DNA from 2 places in the Clostridium pabulibutyricum genome. Region 2 is predicted to be linked to the other one. Evidence: riboswitches for the same ligand, from Rfam matches in the RefSeq annotation. Region 2 holds a riboswitch; the other holds the start of a gene.
The links. Region 2 has a riboswitch for ZMP and ZTP ahead of pflB (formate C-acetyltransferase). Riboswitches for the same ligand answer to the same signal wherever they lie in the genome.
Positions count from the first base shown of each region.

Region 1 (6,529 bases), on a different contig from region 2:
AGAGGAACTGCCGTCTTGCACCATTGTAATCCTTCTTTTCGTACAAAACGCATAATCTGTTTTTTAGTTGCTCCAAGACATCGCATCATACCAAAGAATTCCGTCCTCTGCATAACATTGCTGTTCAAACTGCTTGCAAGCATAAGAACCCCTGCAATCATTACTATAACAAATAAAACAGCAGCGATTCCGTAAAGTCCAAGTACATAGTTCAAATCGCTTTGCCCTATAACTGCCATCAAATTTCCATTCTTCAAAACTTGCTTATTGGTAAGTTTATACTTTTTCGTAATATCTGCGATAACTTTTCCCATATTGCAATACCTGGAAAGTCTGATAATGTAATTACTTGTATATTCGCTTTTGGGAATTGAAGATTTAAAACCCTCTTTTGTTAAAAACAGGGCATACGAATCTTCCTTCAACAACTTTGACGTTCCCTCTACAAAACCAACAACAGAAAGTTTTACCGGCTGAAAATCAGTATTTTTCAGTATAATTGTATCTCCCTTGTGGATGCCCAAACCAAGTCTTGCATTTTGAGTTAAGGCAACTTCATTCTTTTTAGTTGGATAATTTCCCTCGATAACTTTCATGGGAAGAATATCATTTCTTACTTCTTCATCCATCCCTGCTACAGAAACTGATTTTTGTGAAACAGTATATTTAGCATTATTTTCTAAATAAGCATACCATCCAGAAGCCTTAATCTCAGGTCGAGTGGCAATCATTGACGCTGTTTCATCATTGATTCCAGAAAACATCACATGCCAGTTTCCATTGTTTTTAACCTCCTGCAATTCCTGGCTTCTCATCTCCATATCAGCCATCCCAAAAATTGTAGTTACCAAAAACACTGCAAGTACAATACAAATTCGTGTCATTTTGCTCTGCTTTTTATGAATTTTATCCGAAATGGGCACAAGATCAAGATAACTTTTCATTCTCTTTTCCTCCCAGATCTGTAAGAATTCCATCCGACACCCGAAGCACACGATCCACCGAAGCCGTCAAATTATTATTATGGGTAATCATCAAAATAGTCTGTTTTGAATGGTGTGAAGCTTTAACCAGTAAATCCATAACATCCTGACTATTTTTGCTGTCAAGATTTCCAGTAGGCTCATCAGCAAGTATCAGCTTCGGCCTTGTAATAAGCGCCCTGCCAATTGCAACTCTCTGCTGCTGCCCTCCAGATAACTGGCTTGGCAAGTGATTTCTACGGTTTTTCAGACCTAATACTTCTAAAATTTCATCAACTTCCGACTTCTCCACTCTTCCGTAATCAAGAAGAATGGGAAATATTATGTTTTGCTCAACCGTCAATTCGGAAACCAACTGAAAGGATTGAAATACAAAACCAATATTTCGCCTTCTGAAAATTGTACGCTGCTCCTCTTTCATAGAAAACAAATCTTTTCCATCAATATATATATTCCCAGAAGTTGGGGTATCCAAAGCTCCTATACAGTTCAGCAATGTGCTTTTACCTGAACCAGATTCACCAACTACCGCTGCAAATTCTCCCTGTTTTAATGTAAAAGAAACATCTTGCAGTGCATTAATTTTGCTTTCACCTCTACCGTAAATTTTAGATAAATGCTGTACTTTTAGAATTTCCATAATCAAAGTACCTCCTTTTCTAAAAGAATATCAAACTCACCTTACAATCTGGTGAATAACAGCTTACATTTCTGTAAGGAAGGAGATAATAAAAACAGCACCTTCATGCAAAGTACTCTGAACAGATATAATACCTCCCTGTCCCTCGATAATTGACTTTGCAAGTGACAAACCAAGCCCAATGCCTTGCGTATCCAAAGACTTTTTACTTCGATAAAACCTCTTGAAAATATGGTGCAGATCCTCCGGTAGAATTCCCGTACCATTATCGGATATAAAAATTCGAATCATTGCAGGAGTTCGATTCCACGAAATATGTACTTCCCCACCTGAGCCTGTATGGTCCAGGGCATTCTTTACAATGTTTCCAATAGCTTCATTCGTCCACTGCCTGTCACAAGTAATTGTTTCTTTATAGGACCCGTCTATTATAATTTTCTTTCTCTCATTTTTCGCCCGTGTTGTCAGCTCGCAAACAGCCTCAGAAATCAATTCCGATACACTGCAGCTGCGCTTTTCAAATACAATACTCTCAGCATCCAGTCGAGTAATTTTTAACATGGATTGAATAAGCTCTTTCATACGTTTCAGTGACAGCTCGGTTTTTTTAGAATACTTTTTTACCGTTTCAATATTACCAGGCTCATCGAAAATAATTTCATTGTACATAGACAAAGCCGCAAGTGGGGTTTTTAGCTGATGTGATATATCGGAAATTGTCTTTTTTAAAAACTCCTTCATATTATGTTCTGCTTCATTTTTTGATTGTAATGTTGTGGAAAGTTGGTCAATGGAAGTGAAAAGACGGTATATAGTTCCTTCTTTCATCTGAGGCATATGACATGAAAAATCTCCTTCTGTAAATCTGTCAATTACTTTTAATGCCTGTTTATAAAGCTCTTCTCTCTTCCATAAAAAATTAAAGATTTCAGCAAAAAGTAGTACTAATAAAAACACCGCCATAAAAAACATGGCGCGTACTGTTACTTGCTCAAACTTACCAACATACGGAAGAAATCTTATGGATGTGTATTTTGTTACGCCAATAGTAGAAATAAGTTCAGTTCCCGCTCTACTTTTTGTTGTACTTGTAACAGCCTTGGCAATAACATCTTTTGGAATACCCTGCTCTAAAAGAGAAGTTGCAATGGAACTGTCGTGCAATAGAAATGCCTCCTGCACAGTCTTTGTCTGTATTACATTTACTACAGCACTTGAAGCGAAAAACAAAATTACAAAGAAAATCAAAAAAATGCAAAGATGCCTTACCTGTTTATCAGCATAAAAATTCATATACATACCTCTTTCCATTCATATCCAAATCCTCGAACCGTTATTAAATGTTCAGGTTGTGATGGATCAACTTCAATTTTTTCTCGAAGTCTCCGCACATAAACTGAAAGAGTATTATCATCTACAAAATCACAATTACTATCCCATAATTGATTTAAAATACTGCTGCGTGTTATTACTCGATTAGCGTTTCTCACTAGCAAACATATAAGACGATACTCTGCACTGGTTAAATCAAGTAACTTCCCTCGTAGCAAAACCTGACTTCCCAGAAAATCAATTGAAATATCCCCACATTTTATGACAGTGCTATTACTTTTATTTGATGCTTTTGTTCGACGCAGTAAAGCACGAATTCTTGAGCATAATTCTCCAAGTTTAAAGGGCTTTGTCACATAATCGTCGCCACCGCTGTCCAATCCTCTGATAACATTAACTTCTTCATCAGAAGCCGTCAAAAATATGATTGGTATCTCACTGCCTTGTTTCCTTACTCTTTCGCAGAATTCAAAACCCGTTCCATCCGGCAAAGTCACATCAAGAATCAATAAATCATACATCTGAATCTCAGGCAGACATCCTGCGGCTTCATCTACAGTACGAACAATATCGATTTCAAAGCCATTGCGCTTTAAAGAATATTTCAATCCATCCAGCAAACTAATATCATCTTCTAAAATTAAAATTTTATTGTCCACAGTAGTATCTCTCCCTCTTACTATATTGATTACAGTATATTGACAAAAGAAAATAAAATCAATACTGTACCTAATATTGAAGATAAGATTTTCATATGATAAAATAAAAATATCATATTACTGACGGAAGTGGAATCAACCACATGAAGTATGAAAATTTATATGCCGACCGTCTGGGCAAGTGTCCAGACGATTGGCACTTTTTTATTGGAGGTTACTTTATATGGATGAATTACAATTACGTTATGGTTTAAATCCAAATCAAATTCCTGCCAGGATTTATGTTGATGATGGTAAATTGCCATTTTCAGTTTTGAATGGTAATCCCAGTTATATCAATATGTTAGATGGTCTGAATGGATGGCAATTAGTAAGAGAACTTAAGGAAGCTACTATGCTTGCTTCAGCAGCTTCCTTTAAGCATGTTAGTCCAGCTGGTGTTGGAACAGCAGTCCCTTTATCTGAATCACTCAACAAAGCTTATCATTTAAATAATGAAATTTTATCACCTCTTGCAACTGCTTATGCAAGAGCACGTGGAGCTGATCGCATGTCATCCTATGGAGATTTTATTGCATTATCCGATATATGTGATACACAAACTGCTATGCTTATAAGTAGAGAAGTATCTGATGGTATCATTGCACCATCTTACTCAGATAAAGCTTTAGAAATACTGAAAAAAAAGAAAAAAGGAACTTATGTTATTTTGCAAATAGATGAAGATTACACACCTAAAAATGTAGAAAAAAGACAAATATTTGGCATGAATTTTGAACAAGCAAGAAATACTGTAAAAATAACAGGAAAGTTGTTAGACAATATTCCTACTCTCAAAAAGAAAATACCCCAAGAATCCATTAATGATTTAATAATTGCACTAGTAACACTGAAATATACTCAATCCAATTCCGTATGTTATGTTCTTAATGGACAGACTATTGGCATAGGTGCCGGACAACAATCACGTGTTCATTGTACACGTTTAGCAGGTAATAAAGCTGATATTTGGCAGCTTAGACAGCATCCTAAAATTCTTTCACTCCCTTTTCGTAAAGAAACCAAACTAGTAAATCGTGACAATGCAATTGACATCTTACTAAATCATAAGCCTGAATTTATGATAGAAAATCAAAATTTAGAAAATCTTTTCACAAGAAGGCCACAAATACTCACATCTGAAGATAAAAAAGACTGGTTAAATAAAGTTAATGGAGTATCATTAGGATCAGATGCATTTTTCCCTTTTAGTGACAATATTGAAAGAGCTGTGAAAAGCGGTGTTTCTTATATTGCCCAAACTGGAGGCTCAATTAGGGATACAAATGTTATTGATACTTGTAATAGGTATAATATAGTAATGGCCCTGACCGGAATTAGATTATTCCATCATTAATTATATTTTTAAATGCAAAAATAGCGGCTGTAATTTATTTCTACAACCGCTTATACCTTGGTGCTCCCAAGAGGAGTCGAACCTCCGACCTCTTGATTACGAATCAATTGCTCTACCAACTGAGCCATGGGAGCACATTTTTAACATTATAAGTGTAACATTTACCAATTATGCATGTCAACCTGAAATTTATTCCAGACTAACTGAAACATATACCTTTTACTTACCCATCTTATTGAATCCAGTATACATAATACTCAAAATCCAAATAAAATTTTTGATTAAGTTCCTATAATTTCTAAATTTGATTAAATAACATTACATATTAAAATATAATTTGTTTATACTAAATTATATAACACATACTCTTGCTATTTCTTTATTTATTTCTAAATCATCATCTTATAGACTTTGACTTTCTTTGACTATAATTGTATTATAATAACTGTAATAAGAATAAAAAATATATCAGGAGGTTACTAAATATGTTTGATATGGTTCCATTTAGAAAAAATAATTCGTTAAGCAGAGGTTCGGATTTCGAAAATTTTGTTGATTCTTTCTTCAATAACAGTTTTTTCTCACCAATGAATATACATGGATTCGGCAATGGCTTTAAAGCCGATCTTAAAGAAACTGATGATGCATATTTTATAGAAGCTGATCTTCCTGGAATAAAAAAGGATGCAATTGCTGCTGAATATGACAACAATTATTTGACCATATCAGCTAAAAGAGCTGATACAAAACAAGAAGACAACGGAAAATTTGTGAGACGTGAAAGAAACTATGGTGAATTCAGACGAAGTTTTTATATTGATAATGTTGACAAAAACAATATATCCGCTTCATTTGAAAATGGTGTACTAAAAATCTCCCTTCCAAAATCTGAAAAAGGAACTCACAAAACCAATAAAATCGATATAAATTAAAATATATGCTGTACTGAAAAAATTTCTTTCAGTACAGCATATATTTTAATATTAAATCATATATCCTCTTGATGCACTACATCCAAATTACCAAATTTACTAAACTGACCAAGCCAGGCTAATTTTATAGTCCCAGTAGGACCATTTCTTTGTTTTGCAATTATACATTCAGCTACATTCTTGTCTTCCGTTTCTTTATCATAATACTCATCTCTATATAAAAACATTACAATATCAGCATCCTGCTCTATAGATCCTGATTCCCTTAAATCCGAAAGCATTGGCCTGTGATCCGTTCTCGCTTCAGGTGCACGTGAAAGCTGTGACAGTGCAATTATAGGACACTGCATTTCCTTTGCGAGCGCTTTAATTGATCTCGAAATTTCCGATACTTCCTGCTGCCTGCTTTCAGAGCCCCTGCTTCCGCTCATAAGCTGAAGGTAATCCACAACAATTAAATCTATGCCATGCTCTATTTTAAGCCTCCTGCACTTGGACCTCATTTCCATAATTGATATAGCCGCTGTATCATCTATAAAAATATCAGCTTCAGCAAGTGGTCCCGATGCTCTCGCGATATTTTCCCA
Region 1 covers NZ_JBZAYZ010000013.1:32,220-38,748, reverse strand. Annotated here, with positions in the region: gene AC4CVH_RS12945 (ABC transporter permease) at 1-944, opposite strand, end outside; gene AC4CVH_RS12940 (ABC transporter ATP-binding protein) at 928-1,623, opposite strand; gene AC4CVH_RS12935 (sensor histidine kinase) at 1,687-2,916, opposite strand; gene AC4CVH_RS12930 (response regulator transcription factor) at 2,913-3,614, opposite strand; ZMP/ZTP riboswitch at 3,721-3,800, shown strand; gene AC4CVH_RS12925 (phosphoribosylaminoimidazolecarboxamide formyltransferase) at 3,838-5,010, shown strand; tRNA gene AC4CVH_RS12920 (tRNA-Thr) at 5,069-5,144, opposite strand; gene hsp18 (heat shock protein Hsp18) at 5,496-5,942, shown strand; gene AC4CVH_RS12910 (replicative DNA helicase) at 5,999-6,529, opposite strand, start outside.
Region 1: it holds a riboswitch for ZMP and ZTP, as region 2 does, so the genes downstream of both, AC4CVH_RS12925 (phosphoribosylaminoimidazolecarboxamide formyltransferase) here and pflB (formate C-acetyltransferase) in region 2, are expected to answer to the same signal.

Region 2 (6,529 bases):
AATGATACCTGCCTTAAAAATTTAATGGTCCTTTCATTTTTCGGATGATTGAATATATCGTCTGGAGTCCCCATTTCAACTATATTTCCACCATCCATGAATACAACTCTGTCTGCAGCTTCTTTTGCAAACCTCATTTCATGAGTTACTATAATCATTGTAATGTCTTTTGTTGCAAGTTTTTTTATAACATCCATTACTTCACCTACAAGTTCAGGGTCAAGTGCGGATGTTGGTTCGTCAAAAAGCATCAAATCGGGATTTACTGCCATTGCACGTCCAATGCTTACTCTTTGCTGTTGTCCTCCCGAAAGCTTTAGGGGGTAGTAGTTTTGCTTGTCTTCAAGCCCGACTTGTCTTAGTATGTCAGTTGCCTTTTTGAATGCAGAATCTTTGTCCATCTTTTTTACCTGGGTAAGTGGTTCCATGATGTTTTGAACTGCTGTCTTATTGAGAAACAAGTTATAATTTTGAAAAACCATGGATGTATGTTTCCTTATTTCATATACTTGCGATTTTGTTATATTTTTCAAATCAGCTTTTATATCTCCAATTTCTATTGTGCCGCAGTTAGGCATTTCAAGAAGATTTATGCATCGAAGCAAAGTCGATTTACCTGTTCCGGAAGGTCCTATAACAACTACAACTTCACCTTTTTTAACAGTAAGATCTATCCCTTTTAGTACTTCAATTTCATTAAAGGATTTATGAATGTTTTTAATTTTTATCATATTTATTCCTCGCTTATCCATATAAAATAAAAAACCCCCGCCTCTATTCAGAGGCAGAAGGTCATCTGCTGTTCCACTCTGTTTATTATAAATAACATAATAATAGATTTAATGTTGGTACTTATAATACCTCAATGCTATAATGGGCATACCCACTGAAGTCTACTGTAGTTCAATTCAGGGTTCGGGGATGCATTTCAATTGTCTCTACTTGAAACCCTTGCACCTTGTGGGTTTCTCTCTTTAAGTTTGCAACAAATTTACTTCTTCCCGTCTTTACTTTGAATCATATATTAAATTACTTAATTATTATATGATTTACACTTGAATATGTCAACAATATATTTAAGCTACATAATAAGCATAAAAAGTCGAATTACAAAAAAATAACTTTATTGTGAATAGGCTTGTCTTGTATAATGATATAGAGGAGATGATTTGATGCATAAAAAAAGTGTAGCTGTAATTGTGTTTGTCATTGCTGTAATTGCAGTATGTTCAGGGATTTATTATTTTAATAAAGTCAAGCCTTACAATGATATTGTAGCATCGGCAAATAAAGCCATGGATTCAGAAGACTATGACAAGGCAGTAAAGCTTTATAAAGAAGCTCAAACGTATAAGAAAACCAATGATACAACTAAAAATATACAACTTGCAGGTGTATTGAAAAAATCAAAAAGTAATTATAATGCAGCAGTTGAAAAAATGAATCGAAAAGACTATATTGGAGCAATTGATGATTTTAAAAAAGTAGATAAACAAGATAAAAAGAGATATAAGGAATCTGAGAATAAAATTGAAAAGTGCAGAAAATTATATGTGGATAATAATTTAAAACTGGCTAGAAACAGCCTTAATAACAACAATTTTGACGATGCCAATAAGTATTTGGCAAACATATTAAAAATTGACTCGAATAACAGTGAGGTTAAAAAACTTAAAGAGGATATAGCAAAAGCACTGGAAAAAAAGAAACAGGAATCAAAAGAACAATCTTCTTCAAAGGAAGATGATAGTTATACATCTGAAATGGCAATTAATTTAATGTTGAAGATTGATAGAATTGACAAAAATAATCCGGATCTTTCAGTTTATTGTGATAATGTTCCTTATTATAATTCTAGTGGCAAAAAATATTATTTCGTAATTTTAAAAAGCAACTCCCTGCTTAAGTCAGGAGGAAGCGGTACTTTAGACAGTGGTTTAATTGCAAAAGACGGAAGCATGTGTAGTTGGGATGATTTGAAAAAGTAGAAAATTTTTATATTGACATTATGATTTGGATATGATACTTTTTACTTACACAATTTATTTGAAAGTTAATCGTATGACCGGCGGAAGTGGATGTAACCACAGGGAGTATGATTAGAAAAAAGCCGACCGCCTGGGCAACTGAAAAGTCCCAGGCGGTCTTTTTACGGTTTTAAATAGAGAGATTCATCACCCTGGGACTGGTGATTTTTAGAATAGAAAAGATATTTTGAAAAGGAGAATGTTTATGAAAAGTCAGTGGAACGATTTTAAAGATGGAGTTTGGAAAGACAGAATAGACGTAAGAAATTTCATTCAGAAAAATTACAGCCCATATAGAGGAGATGAAGGTTTTTTGACTTCACCTACGAAAAGAACAAATAAAGTATGGGAAATATCAAAAAAACTGATACTTGAAGAGATAAAAAAAGGTGGAGTACTATCTGTTGATACAAAGACAATATCTGGAATAGACAACTTCAAACCGGGTTATATAGATAAAGAAAATGAGGTAATATATGGACTGCAGACAGATGAGCCGCTTAAAAGAATGGTAAATCCTTTCGGGGGTATAAGAATGTCATCCCAAGCACTTGAAGCTTATGGGTATAATACCGATTCAGAAATGCAAAAGATTTTTACAGGATGCAGGAAAACACACAATGAAGCTGTATTTGATGCATATACGGATGAAATGAGGACTGCAAGGCATGTTGGACTTTTAACAGGTCTTCCGGATGCATATGGACGAGGAAGAATTATTGGTGATTTTAGAAGAATTGCATTGTATGGAATTGATTATTTGATAGAGGATAAAAAACGTGATAGAGATTCTTTAAGAGGAGATATGACAGAGAATCTCATAAGGCAGAGAGAAGAAGTTTCAGAACAAATAAAGGCTCTTCACAAGATTAAGAGTATGGCAAAAAAATATGGCGTAGATATATCGAATCCGGCAAAAAATGCAAGGGAAGCAGTACAATTTACTTATTTTGGATATCTTGCAGGAATAAAAGAAAACAATGGTGCGGCAATGTCTCTCGGGAGAGTTTCGACATTCCTCGATATATATATAGAAAGAGACATTGAAAGTGGAATTATAAATGAACAGGAAGCTCAGGAGATTATTGACCAGTTTATAATAAAGCTAAGACTTGAGAGGCATCTTAGAACTCCAGAATACAATGAGCTTTTTGCAGGAGATCCAAATTGGGTTACAGAATCCATAGGAGGTATGGGAATAGACGGTAGAACACTTGTTACAAAGAATTCCTATAGAATTTTGAATACTCTTACAAATCTTGGACCTGCGCCTGAACCAAACATGACAGTTTTGTGGTCTGAAAAGCTCCCGGAAGCTTTTAAGAGATATTGTGCAAGGATGTCTATCGAAACTGATGCCATTCAATATGAAAATGATGATGTTATGAGACCGGTTTATGGAGATGATTATGCAATTGCATGCTGTGTTTCAGGAATGGCAGTAGGCAAGCAAATGCAGTTTTTCGGAGCAAGATGCAATCTTGCAAAGTCTCTTCTATATTCCATAAACGGTGGTGTAGACGAGAAAAAATTTATAAAAGTTGTACCACACATAGAAAAAATGGAAGATAAAGTTCTTGATTATAAAAAAGTAAAAAAGAGTTACGAAAAAGTTCTTGACTATGTTGCAAAATTATATGTAAATACATTGAATACCATACATTACATGCATGACAAATATGCATATGAAGCAAGTCTTATGGCACTTCATGATACATTAGTCCATAGATTTATGGCATGCGGTGTAGCTGGACTTTCAGTTGCTGCAGATTCCTTAAGTGCCATAAAATATGGAAAAGTAAGACCTGTAAGAGATGAAAATGGTATTGCAGTTGATTTTGAAGTTGAAGGAGATTTCCCAAAGTACGGAAATGACGATGACAGAGTTGATGATATAGCAGTTGAAATTGTGACTGAATTTATAAATAAACTTAGAAAAGCTAAAACGTACAGAGGAGCGGAACACACTCTGTCTGCACTTACGATAACCTCAAATGTAATGTATGGAAAGAAAACAGGAACTACTCCGGATGGAAGAAAATCAGGAGAACCGCTTGCTCCAGGAGCAAATCCAATGCATGGAAGAGACAGAGAAGGTGCACTTGCGTCTTTAAATTCGGTTTCAAAGATACCATATAGAAGTGTATGTCAGGATGGAGTTTCAAATACATTTTCAATAGTACCTGATGCACTTGGAAAAGACATGCATTCAAAGGTGTCAAATCTTACATCAATTTTAGACGGGTATTTTTCAAGGGGAGCACATCATTTGAATGTAAATGTGCTAGACAGGGAAACTCTTGTGGATGCCATGGAAAATCCGGAGAAATATCCTACGCTTACAATAAGGGTTTCCGGTTATGCTGTACATTTTGTAAAACTCACACGTGAGCAGCAGATGGAGGTAATAAGCAGAACATTTCATGAGAGGGTGTAGCCTAAGTGGGGAATTTTGGAAAAATTCATTCAATAGAGACAATGGGACTTGTAGACGGACCTGGTATACGGTTTGTAGTCTTTTTAAAAGGATGCAGATTAAGGTGTGCGTTTTGTCACAATCCGGATACGTGGAGTGAAGATGGGGGAGAGAGTGTAACTCCGGAGGAACTTCTAGAGAAGGTTCAAAGATACAGCATGTATTTTGACAGGTCGGAAGGTGGAGTTACAGCTTCTGGGGGAGAACCCCTTATGCAGATGGAGTTTATGATTGAATTTTTCAAGTTGTGTAAAAAGAATAAAATAAATACTGTACTTGATACTGCAGGATTTGGCTGTGGAAATTATGATCAAATTTTAAAATATACAGACCTTGTAATCCTTGATATAAAACATGTAGATGAAAAAGGATATAAAAGTATAGCGAGAGGAGAGATTAATGAGCTATACAAGTTTATTAAATCTCTAAATGTTTCAGAGCATTGCAATAGAGTATGGATAAGACACGTTATGGTTCCTGGAATAACAGACAATATTGAAAGCATGGATAAAATTGTGGAACTTATATCGGAAAGAGTTGATCTGGAAAAGTTTGAAAAGTTTGAAATACTGCCATATCATACTATGGGAGTTTCAAAATACCATAAATTGAAACTGGATTATAGACTTTATGGAGTAGAACCGATGAATAAGGAAAAAGCATTGGAATTTGAAAAGTATGTAAATAATGCTATTGAAAATATTAGATAATATAGTATCAAAAACTTTAGAAACTTAATATTATATAATTAAGGTGAATATTTTTGTTCACCTTGATTATCCTTTGTTCTTATAAAAAGACAAGGGAGGTGATACTCTTGAGAAGAAGACACAGAATCAGCAAGTATATGCCTGTGGATATAACACAGTGTAAGTATCTTGGACATGGGCACAGCGGTGTAGTTTATTTAATGCCGGATTTTAGGGCTATAAAGATATTTAAAAACTCTAAAAGTTGCAGAGAAGAGTTTGATATATTGAAAAAAACAGAATCAAGTAAGCACTTTCCCAAAGCCTATGAACTTGGAAAATATTATATAATAAGGGAATATGCAAGTGGAATTAATGCATATGAATACCTTTTAAAAAATGGAATTGAAAGATCTTTTGTAGAAGAATTTGTAGATTTGTTTGATGATATGAAAAATCTTGGATTCAAAAAACTAGAGATTAGATTTCCACACTTGTTTGTTAAAGATACAGGTAATCTTATGCTTATAGATCCAAGAAAGAGTTATACTGAAAAAATACCCTATCCAAAATCTTTTTTAAGAAAGCTTTCAAAAATGGGGTTAATAAATGAATTTATGGAAACTTTAAATAAAATAAGACCTGATCTTAAATGGAAATACAATTAAAAATGAAAAAGACCGTACAAAGAAGAATTATATATAATTTATCTTTGTACGGTTTTTTTAATCCTTTAAAATTTTGTACCCTTCAGTTACAGATGACATATAGTCTAAAAGGCCATTCTTTAAATTTTGATTTTTCAATGCATAATGTATGTTTGCCTTTAAAAATCCAAATTTGTCACCGGCATCAAATCTTTCTCCAGAAAAGCAATAACCATACATTGCTTCGGTTTGTGACAACTTTTTTAGTGCATCGGTAAGTTGTATTTCACCTCTATTGTCAGGAAAAGTATTTTCGAGAATTTTAAATATTTCGGGAGCTATTATATATCTCCCGAGGATAGCTATATTTGAAGGTGCATCCAAAATAGAAGGTTTTTCAACCATATTTGAAATTTTGTACAATCCAGATTCAATTTCATGACCATCTATTATTCCGTATTTTGGTATGTATTTTTTATCAACAGGTTGTACACCTAAAATAGAAGTTTTGTATTCATTATAGCATTGTATAAGTTGTTTAAGGCAGGGAACTTTGGAGTCTACAATATCATCTCCAAGCATTACTGCAAAAGGTTCGTCATCTACAAAATTTTTTGCAAGACTTATGGCATGACCGAGACCTTTTGGTTCTTTTTGCCTTATATAATATATGTCAGCAAGATTTGATAT
Region 2 covers NZ_JBZAYZ010000001.1:127,872-134,400, forward strand. Annotated here, with positions in the region: gene AC4CVH_RS00635 (amino acid ABC transporter ATP-binding protein) at 1-731, opposite strand, end outside; T-box leader at 778-1,017, opposite strand; gene AC4CVH_RS00640 (tetratricopeptide repeat protein) at 1,173-1,988, shown strand; ZMP/ZTP riboswitch at 2,052-2,131, shown strand; gene pflB (formate C-acetyltransferase) at 2,233-4,464, shown strand; gene pflA (pyruvate formate-lyase-activating protein) at 4,470-5,213, shown strand; gene AC4CVH_RS00655 (protein kinase) at 5,321-5,860, shown strand; gene galU (UTP--glucose-1-phosphate uridylyltransferase GalU) at 5,918-6,529, opposite strand, start outside.